Regions from separate parts of the Variovorax sp. M-6 genome, predicted to be linked through region 2. Evidence: riboswitches for the same ligand, from Rfam matches in the RefSeq annotation. Region 2 holds a riboswitch; the other holds the start of a gene.

Region 1 (8,630 bases), on a different contig from region 2:
GCGGCGAAGCAGATCGACGTCATCGACATCTACACCACCGACGCCAAGATCGACCACCTGGGCCTGCGGGTGCTCGAGGACGACCGGCGCTACTTCCCGCGCTACGACGCCGTGCTGCTGTACCGGCTCGACCTGCCGACGCGGCTGCCCGAGGCCTGGGCCGCCCTGCAGACGCTCGAGGGCCGCATCGACGAGCGCGCGATGATCGCGATGAACGCGCGCGCCGAACTGCAGGGCACGGCCTTCGACGTGATCGCGCGCGATTTCCTGGCGGCGGGAAAGCCCGGCGCGAAGGCGCCCGCAGCGACCGACGGCGCCGCCCGCGGCTTCATGGCCAAGCTGTTCGGCCCCGACCTGGGCCGGCTCGCGCGCCAGCACCTGCTGCTGGTCGCCGTCTCGGTCGGCGTCGCCATCCTGATCGCCGTGCCGCTCGGGATCGCGGTGTTCGCGCATCTGCGGTTGCGCGCCCTGGTGCTGGGCTTGACCGGCCTGCTGCAGACCATCCCCTCGCTGGCGCTGCTGGCGGTCCTGATCTCGCTGCTCGGCGCGATCGGCACGCTGCCGGCGCTGATCGCGCTGACGCTTTATTCGCTGCTGCCGATCATGCGCAACACGGTGACCGGGCTGGCCGAAGTGCCCGCCGGCCTGCGCGAAGCCGGCACCGCGCTGGGCCTGACCGGCGGGCAGAACCTGCGCGTGGTGCTGCTGCCGCTGGCGCTGCCCACGCTGCTGGCCGGGGTGCGCACCGCGACCACCATCGCGATCGGCACGGCGACCATCGCCGCCTTCATCGGCGCCGGCGGCTTCGGCGAACGCATCGTGACCGGGCTCGCGCTCAACGACCGCGAATTGCTGATCGCAGGCGCGGTGCCGGCCGCGGTGCTGGCGCTGCTGAGCGAGGCGCTGTTCGAAGCCATCGAGTCCTTCATGCGCCGCCAGCGCGGAGAGGTCCCGGCCTCGATTTAGACTCGACGCCCCAAGGAGGCTCTCGCACATGCACATCGTCATCACCGGCGGCGCCGGATTCGTCGGCGCCCGGCTGGCCCGAACCCTGCTCGGCGGCTCGAAACTCTCACTCGCTGGCGCTCTTCCTGCATCGATCACGACGATCACCCTGGTCGACCGCGCCGCACCGCCGCCCGACCTCGCGGCCGATCCGCGCGTCGCCGCGGTGGTCGGTGACCTCAACGACCTGCTCGCCAGCGCGCCCGAACGCGTGCTGCCGCCGGACACCGCGCTGGTCTTCCACCTGGCGGCCGCGGTCAGCGGCGAATGCGAGGCCGATTTCGACCTCGGCATGCGCAGCAATTTTGCCGCCACGAATGCCCTGCTCGACGCCTGCCGCCGGCTCGGCAGCGTGCCGACGCTGGTGTTCTCGAGCTCGCTCGCGGTCTTCGGCGATTCGCCCGAGCAGCCGCTGCCCGCGGTGATCACCGACCAGACCCTGCCGACGCCGCAGACCAGCTACGGGATCCAGAAATTCGTCGCCGAACAGCTGGTCGCCGACTACTCGCGCAAGGGCTTCATCCGCGGCCGCAGCGTGCGGCTCATGACGGTGAGCGTGCGGCCGGGCCGCCCCAACGGCGCCGCCTCCGGCTTCTTCAGCGGCATGATCCGCGAGCCGCTGGCCGGCCTGCGCGCGGCCTGCCCGGTCGCCGACGAGACACCCGTGGCAATCGCCTCGCCGGCGCGCACCATCGAGGGCCTGCTGCGTGCCGCCGAAGCCAGCGACGCCGAGTGGGGCCCGCGCACCGCGCTCAACCTGCCCTCGCTCGCCACCACGGTGGGCGAGATGGCGGCGGCCCTGGCGCGCGTGGCCGGTCCGGCCGCCACCGCCCTGCTCGACCGCACGCCCGACCCGGCGATCCGGCGCATCGTGAAGACCTGGCCCGGGCACTTCGAAACGGCGCGCGCCGCTGCGCTCGGCCTGCAAGCCGATGCCAGCTTCGAGGCGGTGGTCCGCGACTACGTCCGTGAAAATCCCGACGCGGTGAAGCTCGCTATTGCGGCATAGTCGACGGTTGCCCTGCGGGCCCGGGTCCGCACACTTTTCCACTCAGGAGACATCCCCATGAAATTGAGCCAACTGGCCGCAGGCCTGGTCCTCGGCTTTGGCATCGCGAGCGCGGCCCTTGCGCAGACGACGATGAAGATCAGCATCTCGACCGCGCAGAACTCGCACCAGGGCGTCGCCATCGATACCTTCGCGAAGGAAGTCGCGAAGCGCACCAATGGCCGCTACAAGGTCGAGACCTTCTACAACGGCTCGCTGGGCGGCGAGCGTGAATCCATCGAAGCGGTGCAGCTCGGCACCCAGGAGCTCGCCTTCTCGTCGACCGGGCCGGTGCCGAACTTCGTGCCCGAAACCAAGATCCTCGACGTGCCCTTCCTGTTCCGCGACAAGGCGCACGCCCGCGCGGTGCTCGACGGCCCGATCGGCCAGGACATGCTGGTCAAGTTCGACGCCAAGGGCTTCAAGGCGCTGGGCTGGGCCGAGAACGGCTTCCGCCACATGACCAACAGCAAGCGCGACGTGAAGGCCCCCGAGGACCTCAAGGGCCTGAAGATGCGCACCATGGAGAACCCGGTGCATATCGCGGCCTACAAGGGCTTCGGCATCATCACCACGCCGATGGCCTTCCCGGAAGTCTTCACCGCGCTCCAGCAGGGCACGGTCGACGGCCAGGAGAACCCGCTGCCGGTGATCATCTCGGCCAAGTTCGACCAGGTGCAGAAGCACCTCACGCTGACCGGCCACGTCTACTCGCCCTGCATCTTCCTGATGAACAAGGCCTCCTTCGACAAGCTCAGCGCCGCCGACAAGCAGGCCTTCCTGGATGCCGCCAAGGAAGGCATCAAGGCCAACCGGGCCCGCGTCGACGAAGACGATGCCAAGGGCGTGGCCGACCTGCGCGCCAAGGGCATGACCGTCATCGACAACGTCGACAAGGCCAAGTTCGTCGCCGCGCTGGCGCCGGTCAACGCCGACTTCGAGAAGCAGTTCGGCAAGGCCAACCTGGACAAGATCCGCGACGTCAAGTAACCGGCCGCCGCGATACTCATCGCGGCAGCGCGCGCCCGCACAGCCTGCGCTGGCGGGCGTTTTTTTGTCCGAACCCCTGATGCGCCAATGAAATCCGCCTTCCTCGCACTCGACCGCTGGACCACCGGCCTGGCGATGGCGATCGCCTGCTTCATGCTGGTGGTCGCCTCTGCCCTCGGCGTGTTCCAGATCGTCACCCGCTTCGTGCTCGAACAACCGGCCGAATGGTCCGAGATCCTGATCCGCATCAGCCTGATCTGGATGGTCTTCCTGGGCATCCCGACCGCCTTCCGCCAGGGCGCCATGGTCAGCGTCGACGTGCTCTACCGATGGAGTCCGCCGAAGGTCCGCCGCGTGCTCGACTGGGTGGTGTGCCTGGCCGCGCTGACCCTGATCGCGGTCATCATCTGGTGGGGCTGGGACTACGCGCAGCGCGGCAGCGTGCAGTCGATGGCCGGCCTCGAATCGGTCTCGATGTTCTGGGCCTACCTGGCGCTGCCGGTGGGCGGGCTGTTCTGCGTGATCGGCATCATCGCCAACCTGATCGACCCGAAGCGCAACGAACTGGAAACCGCTCAATGACCCCCGTGATGATCACGACCATGGTGGTGTGCTTCGCACTCACCATCTCCGTCGCCGTTTCCATCGGCCTGGCCTCGGTGCTCGGCATCCAGGTCTCCAACGCGAACATGCTGATCTCCGTCAAGGAGATGTTCAACGCGATCAACAAGTTTCCGCTCGCCGCCATTCCCTTCTTCATCCTGGCCGGCAACCTGATGGAGACCGGCGGCATCTCGCGCCGCCTGGTCGACTTCGCCAAGAGCCTGGTGGGTGGCGTCCAGGGCGGCCTGCCGATGACCTGCGTGCTGACCTGCATGATCTTCGCGGCGGTGTCGGGCTCTTCGGTGGCGACCACCTTCGCGATCGGCGCGATCCTGATCCCGGCGCTGATCAAGCATGGCTACCCGGTCGGCTACGCCGCCGCGCTGCAGGCCACCAGCGCCGAACTCGGCGTGATCATTCCGCCCTCGATTCCGATGATCCTCTACGGCGTCAGCGCCGAAGTGTCGATCGGCGAGCTGTTCATCGCCGGCTTCGGACCGGGCATCCTGATCAGCCTGGCGCTGATGGCCTTCGTCTACGTCTACTGCAAGTTCAAGGGGCTGGGCAAGAACGACGGCGACGGCCGGCTCGGCGTCGCCACCGCCACCTGGCGTGCCGGCTGGGCGCTGCTGATGCCGGTGATCATCCTCGGCGGCATCTACGGCGGTATCTTCACGCCCACCGAGGCGTCGGCGGTGGCCGTGCTGTACGCGCTGATCGTCGGCACGCTGATCTACCGCGAGATCAAGCCGGCCGAACTCTATGCGGTGCTGCGCAAGTCGGTGGTGTCGTCGTCGGTGATCATGTTCATCATCGCCAACGCCGGGCTGTTCGCCTTCCTGATCACGCGTGCCGGCGTGCCCGACGCCATCGGCCGCTGGCTCCAGGAGGTGCTGCAGTCGCCGGCGATGTTCCTGCTCGGCGTCAATGGCGCCCTGTTCGTGATCGGCATGTTCATCGAGACCAGCGCGGCGATCATCGTGCTGGCGCCGATCCTGGCGCCGGTGGCCATGCACTTCGGCATCGACCCGGTGCACTTCGGCCTGGTGATGGTGGTGAACCTGGCGCTCGGCATGATCACGCCGCCCTTCGGCGTCAACCTGTTCGCGGCCTGCACGGTGGCGCGCATCTCGCTCGACCGCATCGTGCCCTACCTGATTCCGTTCGTGCTGGTCATCCTGGCCTGCCTGATGGTGGTCACCTACGTGCCCGGCGTCTCGCTCGGATTGCGCGACCTGGTCTACGCGAAGTAGCACCCTGTTGATGCGGACGGTTTCACGAAGCCGTCACGCCAGGGGTCCATGCTGCGGCGCTCGCCCACCGAACGCCGCAGCATCCCATGTTCCTCATCAAGACCGACAAGGCGCGCCATGAACTCAGCCCCGGCTGCCGCAGCCTGGGCCAGCGCGAGCGCGCCCTGCTGCTGATGGCCGATGGCCAGCGCTCGGTGACCGACTTCGGCCAGTTGTTCGGCGGCCGGGACGAAGCCGGGCGTGTCGCGCTGCACCTGGTGCGCGAAGGCTACCTGCTGGACCGCGGGCCCCTGGCGCAGGACCGCGTGCCTGTGCCTGAGCAGGAACAGCCCGCCGATCCAGCGCCGGGCGCGGCCGATGCCTTCGACGGCAAGCGCTCGCTCGCCACCACGCGCATGTTTCTTTTCGATCTGTGCGAACGCATGTTCGTACGCCGCGATCCCCTGCTGGCCGACCGGTTCCGCGAGATGCTGCGGGAGGCGCGCGATCGCGGCGCGATGCTGGCCGTGGCGAGCGGGATGCTCGACGAAATCGAAAAGGCAGCGGGCACCGAACGCGCCGAGTCGATCCGCGAGCGCATCGACCGGCTGCTGCCGGCCGCGGCCGTGCACTGAAAAACGCCGGCCGGGCGGTCGCCGATTCCCTTACACTCGCCCGGTCAGGAGAGCGTCCCGCCACGATGGGGCCGCCGAAGGCGCAGGTCCCTCGAAACACGGGCCCGAACGCTCAGGCAAAAGGACTGACGAAGCGCCCGTTCCCGGGCGTTTCCTTGCTGGAGAGAGGCGGTTCGTCGCGCAGTCGCGCCGGTCCGTCCACCGAAGGAGCAAACCCCGATCGTGGGGCGAATCTCTCAGGTAAAGCGGACAGCAGGGGTGGCCCATGGCTTCTTGCCATGGAACTAGACTGCCCCTTTGGAGAAACGCCCTTGGCCGCCGCATCCGACGATCTTCAGAAGACCCCGCTCCATGGCCTGCACCTGGCGCTGGGCGCCCGCATGGTGCCCTTTGCCGGCTACGAAATGCCGGTGCAGTACCCCGCCGGGCTGATGGCCGAGCACCGCCACACGCGCGAGGCTGCCGGCCTGTTCGACATCTCCCACATGGGACAGCTGCGCCTGGCCGGCCCCGATGCCGCCGCCGCCTTCGAGAGCCTGATGCCGGTCGACGTGATCGGCCTGGCGCCCGGCAAGCAGCGCTACGGGCTGCTGCTGAACGACGAAGGCGGCATCCTCGACGACCTGATGTTCTTCAACGAAGGCCAGGATTCGCTGTTCGTGATCGTCAACGGCGCCTGCAAGCAGGCCGACATCGCCCACATCACGGCCCGGATCGGCCAACGCTGCCAGGTGCTGCCGATGCCCGACCACGCGCTGCTCGCGCTCCAGGGACCGCAGGCCGCGGCCGCATTGGCGCGCCTGTCGCCGGGCATCGAGCGCTTCGTCTTCATGACCGGCGGCACGGTGCAGATCGGCGGCATCGCGGCCTTCGTGACGCGCAGCGGCTACACCGGCGAGGACGGCTTCGAGATCTCGGTCGCCGCCCGCGACGCCGAGCCACTGGCCCGCCTGCTGCTGGCCCAGCCCGAGGTGAAGCCGATCGGCCTGGGCGCGCGCAACTCGCTGCGGCTGGAGGCCGGCCTGTGCCTCTACGGCAGCGACATCGACCCAGGCACCACGCCGGTCGAGGCCTCCCTCGGCTGGGCGATCCAGAAGGTGCGGCGCAGCGGCGGCGCGCGCGAAGGCGGCTTCCCCGGCGCGGCCAGGGTGCTGGCGCAGCTCACGGCCGCCAACGGCGCGGCCGGCCACCTCGACCACGAGACGCTCAAGCGCAAGCGGGTCGGACTGGTCGCGCTGGAACGCATCCCGGTGCGCGACGGCTCCGTGCTCGAATCCTTCGAGGGTCTGCCGATCGGCCAGGTCACCAGCGGGCTGCTGGGCCCGACCGTCGACCGGCCGGTCGCGATGGGCTATGTGGCGCTCGCCTACGCCGAGCCCGGAACGCGGATCCAGGCCATCGTGCGCGGCAAGCCGGTGCCGATGGAAGTGAGCACCCTGCCCTTCGTTCCCGCGCGCTATCACCGGGGCTGAGGCCTCCCCGATTTTTCGATTTCTTCAAGCCAGCCATTTTTCAAGGAGTTTTTCATGAGCCTCAAGTACACCAAGGACCACGAGTGGGTGCGGCAGGAAGCCGACACGGCGCTGGTCACGGTCGGCATCACGGTGCATGCGCAGGACGCTCTCGGCGACGTGGTCTTCGTCGACCTGCCTGAAGTCGGCAAGAGCTTCGCTCAGGGCGACGTGGCCGGCGTGGTCGAGTCGGTCAAGGCCGCGGCCGACGTGTTCATGCCGATTTCGGGCGAGATCACCGAGGTCAACGAAGCGCTGCGCGCCGATCCCTCGCTCGCCAACAGCGCACCGATGGATGCCGGCTGGTTCTTCAAGGTGCGCCTGAGCGACCCGGCGCAGCTCGAGCCGCTGCTCGACGAGACCGCCTACGCGAAATTCTCCGCCGACAACTGAACCCTACGCCCCGACCGGACCCTCCCATGCCGACGCCCGTGCTGCCCACTTCCCCCTCGCTCAGCGAACTCCAGAACGCCGAGGAATTCATCGCGCGCCACATCGGCATCGAAGCCGAGGACGAGGTCCGCATGCTCGCCGCCGTCGGCTCGGCCACGCGCGCCGAACTGATCGACGGCATCGTGCCGCCGGCCATCCGCCGGCGCCGGCCGATGCGGCTGGCGCCGCCGATCACCGAGGCCGATGCGCTGGCCGAGCTGAAGGCGATCGCCGCGAAGAACAAGGTGGCCAGGAACTTCATCGGCCAGGGCTACTACGGCACCCACACGCCCGGCGTGATCCTGCGCAACGTGCTGGAGAACCCGGCCTGGTACACCGCCTACACGCCCTACCAGGCCGAGATCTCGCAGGGCCGCATGGAGGCGCTGGTCAATTTCCAGACCATGGTCTGCGACCTCACGGGCATGGCGATCGCCAATGCCTCGATGCTCGACGAGGCCACCGCGGCGGCCGAGGCCATGACATTGGCCCGGCGCAGCGTCAAGAGCAAGAGCAACGTGTTCCTGGTCTCGGGCGACTGCCATCCGCAGACCATCGAGGTGATCCGCACGCGCGCAGCGCCGCTGGGGATCGAGGTCAAGGTCAGCACCGCCTCCGAGACGCTGCCGCACCTGATGGCCAGCGGCGGCTTCTTCGGCGCGCTCGCGCAATACCCCGCCACCACGGGCCAGGTGCACGACCTGCGCCCGCTGGCCGGCCACGCGCACCAATGCGAGGCCGCCTTCTGCGTCGCGGCCGACCTGCTGGCGCTGACGCTGCTGGCGCCGCCGGGCGAATGGGATGCGGACATCGTCTGCGGCACCACCCAGCGCTTCGGCATGCCGATGTGCAACGGCGGTCCGCATGCGGCCTACCTGGCCTGCCGCGACGAGTTCAAGCGCTCCCTGCCCGGCCGTCTGGTGGGCGTCAGCGTCGACGCGCACGGCCAGCCGGCCTACCGCCTGGCGCTGCAGACGCGCGAGCAGCACATCCGGCGCGAGAAGGCCACCTCGAACATCTGCACCGCGCAGGTGTTGCCCGCGGTGGTCGCGAGCATGTACGCCGTCTACCATGGGCCCCAAGGGCTGCGCCGCATCGCGCAGCGCGTCGCGCTGTTGACCGCGGTGCTGGCGCAGGGCCTCGAGCAACTGGGCCGCGAGCTGGTCAACAGCAC
Region 2 (8,630 bases):
CTCGGGTGCGCACCGCGGCATCGCGAACCTGATCAACCCGCGCCAGACGCAGGCCGTGGGCTACGAGGACTCGATGCTGTCGAGCGAAGGCGAGGCGCTGGGCGCCGGTCCGCTGGCGGGCGAAGTCATGCCCGAGCAGGCGCTGGCCGCGGGCCTGCATCTGACGGACCGCCTCGGTCCGGCCTTCACCGTGCTGGTGCTGAACATGCAGGAGCGAGACGCCTCGCTGGCTTCCGAAGTGGCGCGGGCACAGGCCGGGCCGCTGCCGGTCGCGCTGTGCGAACTGTCGCCGGGCGAGGCCGATCCCGAGGTGTTCGCGGCGCTCGGCGCGCTGCAGGGCGCCGTCTATCTGTTGCGCCCCGACGGCCATGTGGCCGCGCGCTGGCGCCGTCCGCCCGCGGGTGCGCTGCTGCGGGCCCTGGCGCGCGCCGCCGCGCTGCCCACCAAGGAGTCCGCATGACAGCCCTGCCCCCCGAAGCCCGCGACCGTGTCTACGCCGAGTGCGCCCGTGCCATCAGCGAAGCCGGCGCCGAGCGAGAATCGTTGTTCCTCGCCCGGCTCGCGCTGCTGCTGTTCGAGCAGGTCGGCGACGAAGCGCGCTGCCGGGCCGCGCTCGCGCAGGCGCTGGACGGCTTGCCGGTGCCGTCGCTGTCGGTTTGACGACCCCCACGCTCGTCACTGCGTGGACTCGCTGCCCCCCGAGAGGGCGCCGACCGCCTTGGGGCGGCCCGGCGCCGGTCGGACCCCTTACATTTCAGAACACACGAAACCAGGAGACCTATTCGATGGATCGCAGAACCCTGCTCACCACCCTCGCCGCCACCGCGGCCGCAGCCGCCGCTCCGTGGGCCCGCGCCCAGGGCGCCTATCCCGACCAGCTGATCAAGTGGGTGGTGCCGTACCCGGCCGGCGGTGGCACCGACGTGATCGCGCGCACCCTGGCCGAGGCCATGCGGCAGACGCTGGGCCAGCAGATCGTGATCGACAACCGCCCCGGCGCCTCGACCAACATCGGCGCCGAGCTGGTCGCCAAGGCCAAGCCCGACGGCTACACCATCATGTCGGCCGACAACGCGCTGCTGGCCTTCAACGAGCACCTGTTCAGCAAGCTGCCGTTCAATCCTGAAAAGGACTTCAGCTACATCGGCGCGATCGGCAAGTTCCCGCTGGCGCTGGTGGTGCACCCGGACTTCCCGGCGCAGGACTTCAAGGCCTTCCTGGCCTATGTCAAGGCCAATCCGGGCAAGGTCAACTACGCCTCGCCGGGCAACGGCTCGCCGCATCATCTGGCGATGGAGATGTTCAAGGTCCGCACCGGCACCTTCATCACCCACATCCCGTACCGCGGTGCGGCGCCGGCGATGGCCGACGTGATGGGAGGCCAGGTGCCGGCCATGTTCCTGGACCTGGCCTCGGGCCTGTCCATCATGCAGAGCAAGAAGGTGCGGGTGCTGGCCATTGGCTCCGGCAGCCGCTCGAAGCTGTTGCCCGAAGTGCCGACGCTGGCGGAAGTGGGCGTCGCGAATTCCGAGGTGTTCGCCTTCCAGGGCGTCGTGGGGCCGGCCGGCATCCCGCCGGCGATCGTCGCCAGGCTCAACGGCGACCTCAATCGGGCATTCACCGCGCCGGCGGTGCAGAAGCGCTTCAACGACTTCGGCATGGAGGCGATGCCCGGCACGCCGCAGCAGTTCGCGGCCCTGTCGCGCGCCGAATCGCAGCGCTGGGGCCCGATCATCAAGGCCGCCGGCATCAAGCTGGATTGACGGGCCCCCACGCTCCCCCACTGCGTGTGGGTCGCTGCCCCCCGAGGGGGCCGCAGGCCGCCTTGGGGCGGCCCGGCCCCGGCCTGAGCTGGCCCTCACGTTCCCCCCGCTGCGTGTGGGCCGCAGCCCCCAGGGGGCGCAAGCCTGACCCGGCTTCGGGCTACGGCTTTGCGAAGGTCTTGCGCGAGCCGTCCTCGAACACCTCGTCATCGCGCTCCAGCTTGCCGTTGGCATCCCAGGCGCGTTCGCGCGTGATGCGGCCCTTGTCGTCGTAGACCGATTCGGCGATGAGGATGCCGGCGTCGCTGAAGCGCTGGTGGGGGCCGATCGGGGTCTGGCTCAAGCGATCGCCGGCCAGATAGCGGCCGACGGCCGCGACCTGGCCGTTGTCGTGGAATTCGGTGATTTCGATCTGGCGCGCATTGCGGCCCACACCGTAGACGGACTTGCTGCGCGGCTGGCCGTTCTGGTAGTAGCTTGCGTCGCTCAGCGGCTCCCCGGCGGTGTTCCAGCGCTGCTCGCGCACCAGCGTGCCCTTCTCGGAGAACTCCTGGTCGCGCTGCTTGACCACGCCGCGCTCGCCGATCAGCGAGATCACTTCGCGGCGCTTGATTCCTTCGGAGGAGAAGCGCCTTTCGGTGCGCTGGTTACCCACCACCTCGTCCTGCGCGGCGGGCTTGCCGTTGTCGTAGAGCTCCTCGCTGCGCACCCGCTTGCCGGCCACATAGGACAGCCGCGACCGCAGCGTTCCCTTGGCGTCGAACAATTCGACCTTCGACGCGCCGCCGCCGAAGCCGCACAGCCTCGCGTCGTCGGCCACCGGCGCCAGCACCGGCTTGTCGCCGCAGCGCAGGGCCGAGAGTTGGCCGCGCTCGGTGAACTCGACCGAAGCGCGCTCGCCCGCGACATCGGCGAAGAAGGTCACGCGGCGCAGCGACCCGGTCGGATAGAAGGTGCGCACCAGGCCCATCTCGCGGCCGTCCTCGTAGGTCGCATCGCGCAGCACCTGGCCGGTGGGCGAGAACTCGCGGGCCCGGCCTTCCATGTTGCCGCGCGCGTTCACGCTGTGCTCCTTCGTGAGCTTGCCGTCCTCGTAGAAGCGCACCAGCCCCATGAAGGTGCCGCTCTGGATCTGCTGCTCGCGCACCAGCTGGCCGCTGTCGCGGTCCTTGCAGCGCATCAGGCCGGTCTTGCCCGCGGTGCTGCCGCCATGGGCCGGATTCACCGCCTGGCCATTGAGCTCGCAGTCCTGCACCGCGTGCGCCGTGCCGCCGGCGAGCAGCAGCGCGGCCACCGCCGCGCCGAAGCGCAGGAGGCGCGTCGAGGGCTGGGGTGGCGCTGCCGACAAGCTCATGCGTCGTAGACGGTGTCGAGCGACCTGAAGCCCTTGGCCTCGATCGGATTGCCGAAGGGGTCGCAGAAGAACATCGTCCATTGCTCGCCGGGCTGGCCCTCGAAACGCACTTGCGGCTTCAGCACGAAGTCGACCCCGGCCGCCTCCAGGCGTGCAGCGAGTTCGCGCCAGGCGGGCAGTTCGAGCACGATGCCGAAGTGCGGCATCGGCACCATCACGTCCCCCACGCGGCCGGTGCGCGAGGTGGCGAAGGGCTCGCCGAGGTGCAGCGAGATCTGGTGGCCGAAGAAGTCGAAGTCGACCCAGGTGTCGGTGCTGCGGCCTTCGGCGCAGCCGAGCACGTCGCCATAGAAGCGCCTGGCTTCGTCGAGGTCGCGCACGTGGAAGGCGAGATGGAAGATGGACATGTGACTTTCTGTGTCTGGTCGTCATTGTCCACAAGCCGGGCCGCAATGGCGAGCCCCGGATGCCACCGGCAAGCCCAAAAATGCGAACGCTTGGAGTAAGCTGCCCGGACAAGAACCACACTTCCGGAGCACCCTCATGAGCGACGCCAGCAAGCCTTTCGCCTTCAGTCAGTTCGTTCCGGGATTCGACTTCCTGAAGAACCTGGCTGGCGGGAGCACATCGCCCAGCGCCGTGCCCGGGCTGCCGAGCCTGTCGAACTGGGTGGCGCCGACGCTGAGCGTCGAGGAGGTCGACAAGCGCATCCAGGAGCTCAAGACCGTCCAGTACTGGCTCGAGCAGAATGGCCATGCGCTCAAGGCGACGATCCAGGCGCTCGAGGTGCAGAAGATGACGCTCTCGACCTTGCGCGGCATGAACGTGCGCATGGAAGACCTCGCCAGCGCCTTCACGCGGCAGGCAGCGCCGGCGCCGGCACCCGCGTTCCGGGCCGAGGCTCCGGCCGCCGCACCCGAACCGGCACCCGAGGCGGCGCCGGAAGTCGAAGAAGAGGCCTCGGCACCCGCGCGTGCCAAGGCCGCCGCCGCAGCCGCGACGGATGGGGCAGGCGTCGTCGATCCACTGCAATGGTGGGGTGCCCTCACGCAGCAGTTCCAGCAGATCGCCAGCTCGGCCCTGCAGGACGCCTCGCAGCTCAAGGTGCCGGCCATGGCGCAGCCGCTGGCCGACGCGGTCGGTTCGGGCGCGCGCTCGACACCGGCCAAGAGCGCCGCCAAGCCGGCGGCCGCTCGAAAGAAGGCGCCGTCGGCGACCCGCGGCGGCGCTGCGGCTGCCAAACGCCCGGCGCCGGCGCGCAAGCGTGCGCGCTGACGCCGATTCCCCGCCTTTGAGAGACACAAGAAAGCCGAGCCCATGAAGCTATTTCCTTCCGGGCATGCCACCCACCCGCAATGGCGCATGGCCGCCGGCCTGGTGCTGGCCCAATTGCGAGCGCAGATGGCGCTGCCCGACTATGCGCGCTCCCCGACCCTGGGCCTGCTCTACATCACCGACCACTACGGGGAAGACGCGCAGGAGATCCTCGATCACCTGGGCGCCGAACTGCCCGAAATCACCGACTGGACCGGCACCGTGGGGGTCGGCGTGGCGGCCAACAACGCAGAGTATTTCGACGAACCGGCCCTCAGCGTGATGCTGTGCGAGCTGCCGAGCGACCAATACCGCGTGTTCTCGGGCGTGGCGCCGCTCGCCAGCTCGGAAACGAGTGGCTTCGCGGCCCACACCGCGCTGGTGCACGCCGACCCGCGCACGCCCGAACTGAGCGAGCTGATCGCCGAGATGGCGGAGCGCACCGACACCGGCTACCTGTTCGGCGGCCTCTCGTCCGGCCGCGTCGGCTCGCTGCAGTTCGCGATCGGCGGCAACGGCAACATCCGCGGCCACGGGGCGGTCGGCGGCGTGTTCTCGGGCGGCCTCTCGGGCGTGGTGTTCGGCGAGGGCGTGCGGCTGGTCTCCCGCGTGACCCAGGGCTGCCAGCCGGTTTCGCGCGAACGCGAGATCACCAAGGCCGACGGCAACCTGCTGCTGGAGCTCGACGGCGAGCCCGCCCTCGATGTGCTGCTGGCCGATCTGCGGGTGTCGCTCGAGGCGCCCGAGCAGGCGATCGATGCCGTGCGCGCCACCCTGGTCGGCCTGGCCGAGGCCGGCAGCGACGGCATCCGGCGCACCGGCGACCTGGGCTCCGACGTGCGGGTGCGCCACATCATCGGGCTCGATCCGACGCGTCGCGGCGTGGCGATTGCCGATGTCGCCGAAGCCGGCATGCGCATGAGCTTCTGCCGCCGCAACGCGCAGGCGGCGCGCGCCGACCTGATGCGCGTCTGCGCCGAGATCCGCGAGGAGCTCGAGCCGCAGGAGCAGACGCTGGCAACCGCCCGCGCGGTCGCGGCCGGCGAGGCTGAGGCCGCGCCGCATCCGGCACGCCGCATCGCGGGCGCCATCTACGTGAGCTGCTCGGGCCGCGGCGGACCGCATTTCGGCGCCCCCGGCGCCGAGCTGCAGATCGTGCGGCATGCGCTGGGCGATGTCCCGCTGGTCGGCTTCTTCGCCGCCGGCGAGATCGCCCGCAACCACCTGTACGGCTACACCGGCGTGCTGACGGTCTTCACCAACGATGACTGAAGGCCGGCGCGCCGCCCGGTGAAGGCGAAGTCGACCTCGGGCGCGAGTCCGCTCACGATGCGCGCGATCGACTTGCCCGAGCCGCAGGCGTGGGTCCAGCCGAGGGTGCCGTGGCCCGTGTTGAGGAACAGGTTCGGCAGCTTCGTCGCCCCGATCAGCGGCACGTTGCTTGGTGTCGCCGGGCGCAGCCCGGTCCAGAACTGGGCCTCGGCCGCGTTGCCGGCGCCCGGGAACAACTGCTCCACGCGCCGCACGATGGCCTCGCAGCGCACCCGGTTCAGGTCGCGGTCGTAGCCGTTGAGCTCGGCCGTGCCGGCGATGCGCAGCCGGTCGCCGGTGGCCGAGGTGTAGCGCGAGAACACCAGCTTGAACTCGTCGTCGGTCAACGAGACCTGGTGCGCCTTCGAGGCGTCCTTGACCGGCATCGTGACCGAATAGCCCTTGGCCGGGTAGATCGGCAGCCGGATCCCGAGCGGTGCCGCGTAGAGCGGGCTCAGCGAGCCCATCGCCAGCACGAAGGCGTCGCCGCGGATGCGCTGGAAGCGGCCCTCGTTGTCGGTCGCCTCGACGTGGTCGATGCTGCCGCCGGCTTCGCGCAGCGCGGTCACGGTGTGGCTCATGAGGAAGCGCACGCCGGCTGCCTCGGCCAGCTTGACCAGCTCTCGCGCGAAGCGGTTGGCGTCGCCCGATTCGTCCTCCGCGGTGTAGGTGGCGCCGGCGAGTTGCGGGCGGATGTGGGAGAGCGCAGGCTCGAGCTTCACCGCCTCGTCGGCCGAGATCACCCTCCGGTCGCAGCCGAGCGCGCGCATCTGCTCGGCCGGCTTCAGCGCCGCGTCGAACTCCTTCTGCGTCGTGTAGAAATGCAGGATGCCCTGGGTGCGCTGGTCGTAGTCCAGGCCGGTGTCGCGCCGCAGCTGCTGCAGGGTGTCGCGGCTGTAGGTGCCAAGGCGCACGATCTGCTCGATGTTGTGGCGGGTACGCGCCGGCGTGCATTCGCGCAGGAACTGCAGGCCCCAGAGCCACTGGCGCATGTCGGCGCGGATGCGGAACAGCAAGGGCGCATCTTCCTTGCCGAGCCATTGCAGCACCTTGAGCGGTGCACCCGGATTGGCCCAGGGCTCGGCATGGCTGACCGAGATCTGGCCGCCGTTGGCGAAGCTGGTTTCCGCCGCCGGCGTGGCCTGGCGGTCGATCACGGTCACTTCGTGGCCGAGTTGCTGGAGGTAGTAAGCCGAAGTCACGCCGAGCAGGCCGGCGCCAAGAACGATCACGCGCATATCGAGAACCCTTGAAGGTTGCAGCGCTTGAACGCAACGGAGACGGAATGCTGTCGACAACGAGAGCAACCGGACCGAGAGTCCAAGTTGCCGCTCCCCCTGTCCTCGGTACCTGAGAGATTCACCCGCTGCGCCCGCAACGGGTTTGCTCCTTCGGTGCACCACGCGCACATTCAAGCGGCGTGATGGCTCTCCAGACGGCTTTGACAGTGAACTGCAGTACAGGCTCATCGAGTGAGCCGACCTGAGCGTTTATGGGAGTTTGCGCCTTCGGTGGGGCCCGTGGGCCCGCTCTCCTGCAGTGCGCGGATTGTAGCGGCGCACGGCAGAAACGCGCTAGGGGCGCCTGAAGGCGAAGTCGAGCTCGGGCCGCAGGCCGCTGACGATGCGCGCGATCGACTTGCCCGCGCCGCAGGCATGGATCCAGGTTCGGGTGCCGGGCGCGGTATTCAGGAACAGGTTGGGCAGGCGGGTCTTGCCGATCATCGGCAGCCGGTTCGGGCTGACCGCATGCATGGCGGTTTCGAAGCGGGCCTGCGCGGCGTCGGCGACGCCGGGCAGCAGCATTTCGGTGCGGCGCACGATCGCCTGGAAGCGGTCCGAGTCGGGCTCGGCCTCCTCGTCGAGCCCGGCCCGCACGACGGCCTGGACCCGCAGCTGCTCGCCGGCCGCCGTTTCGATGCGCGTGATGCGCAGCTTGCCCTGCCGGTCGCGCAGCGCGATGCGCGGTGCCTTCGCCGGCTGCAGGATCGGCATGGTGACGATGTACTCGCGCACGAAGCGCAGCGGCATATCGATGCCCAGGTCTTCGGCATGCGGCACGCTCGAGGCCCCCAGCGCCAGCACGTAGGCCTGGGCGCGCAGCGTGGCGGGCTGGCCGGCGGCATCGAGCAGTTCGACGTGGTCGACGCGGCCGTCGCGCTCCTCGAGCGAGACCACCGTGTGCCGGGTCATGAAGCGCACCCCCGCCGCTCGGCAGAGGAACACCAGGCTGGCCGCGAACTGCGTCGGATCGCGCACCGGATCCTCGAGCGCGTAGGTCGCCCCGGCCAGCTTGCCGCGGATCGCCTGCAGCGCCGGTTCGATGCCGATGGCTTCGTCGGCCGACAGCAGACGTTCCTCGCAACCGAGCCTCGACCAATGGGCCGCACTGGCCGTCCGCACATGAAAGGCCGCGGGGTCGGTAAAGAGGTTCAGGAGGCCGGCCGTCCGCGGCCCCTGCGGCATGCCGGCTTCGTCGCGCAGCGCCCGAGCGCTCTTGCGGCTGTAGGCGGCCAGGCGCACGAGATGGTCGAGAGGATCGCGTTTCGACGGCGTGCCCATGGCCTCGTCGAGCAGGCGCGTGAGCCGGCGGCGCATGCCCTTGCACATCCTGGCCCAGCGTTGGGCGCCCCGGGGCGCTGCGGGTCCGGGCCGCGTGGCCGGTGGGTTCGCGTCCGCAGGCGCCGCCAGGCCGCGCGCCTTGGCCGCGGGCGTGGCGTGCCGATCGACCACGGTCACTTCATGACCGAGCTGCTGAAGGTAATAGGCCGAGGTCACGCCGAGCAAGCCGGCGCCGAGTACAACTACGCGCATGTCCGAATCCTTTTGGGATTGCATGAACGGCGAGCGTTAGCGCTTCCTGTGAAAGCGGCAAGACCCGGGGTTCAG

What was found. Region 2 has a riboswitch for glycine ahead of AB4Z46_RS02910 (D-amino acid dehydrogenase). Riboswitches for the same ligand answer to the same signal wherever they lie in the genome.
Region 1: linked by a shared signal. The riboswitch ahead of gcvT (glycine cleavage system aminomethyltransferase GcvT) and the one ahead of AB4Z46_RS02910 (D-amino acid dehydrogenase) in region 2 are both predicted to bind glycine.

Annotation. Positions count from the first base shown of each region.
Region 1 is NZ_JBFREQ010000003.1:266,653-275,282, forward strand. It holds gene AB4Z46_RS05585 (ABC transporter permease/substrate-binding protein) at 1-966, shown strand, start outside; gene denD (D-erythronate dehydrogenase) at 995-2,014, shown strand; gene AB4Z46_RS05595 (TRAP transporter substrate-binding protein) at 2,072-3,043, shown strand; gene AB4Z46_RS05600 (TRAP transporter small permease) at 3,131-3,625, shown strand; gene AB4Z46_RS05605 (TRAP transporter large permease) at 3,622-4,899, shown strand; gene AB4Z46_RS05610 (hypothetical protein) at 4,986-5,513, shown strand; glycine riboswitch at 5,557-5,643, shown strand; glycine riboswitch at 5,662-5,776, shown strand; gene gcvT (glycine cleavage system aminomethyltransferase GcvT) at 5,792-6,985, shown strand; gene gcvH (glycine cleavage system protein GcvH) at 7,040-7,417, shown strand; gene gcvP (aminomethyl-transferring glycine dehydrogenase) at 7,444-8,630, shown strand, end outside.
Region 2 is NZ_JBFREQ010000002.1:90,608-99,237, forward strand. It holds gene AB4Z46_RS02875 (FAD-dependent monooxygenase) at 1-460, shown strand, start outside; gene AB4Z46_RS02880 (hypothetical protein) at 457-660, shown strand; gene AB4Z46_RS02885 (Bug family tripartite tricarboxylate transporter substrate binding protein) at 786-1,763, shown strand; gene AB4Z46_RS02890 (hypothetical protein) at 1,924-3,117, opposite strand; gene AB4Z46_RS02895 (VOC family protein) at 3,114-3,524, opposite strand; gene AB4Z46_RS02900 (PhaM family polyhydroxyalkanoate granule multifunctional regulatory protein) at 3,661-4,392, shown strand; gene AB4Z46_RS02905 (FIST signal transduction protein) at 4,435-5,703, shown strand; gene AB4Z46_RS02910 (D-amino acid dehydrogenase) at 5,664-6,980, opposite strand; glycine riboswitch at 7,070-7,187, opposite strand; glycine riboswitch at 7,188-7,289, opposite strand; gene AB4Z46_RS02915 (FAD-dependent oxidoreductase) at 7,317-8,555, opposite strand.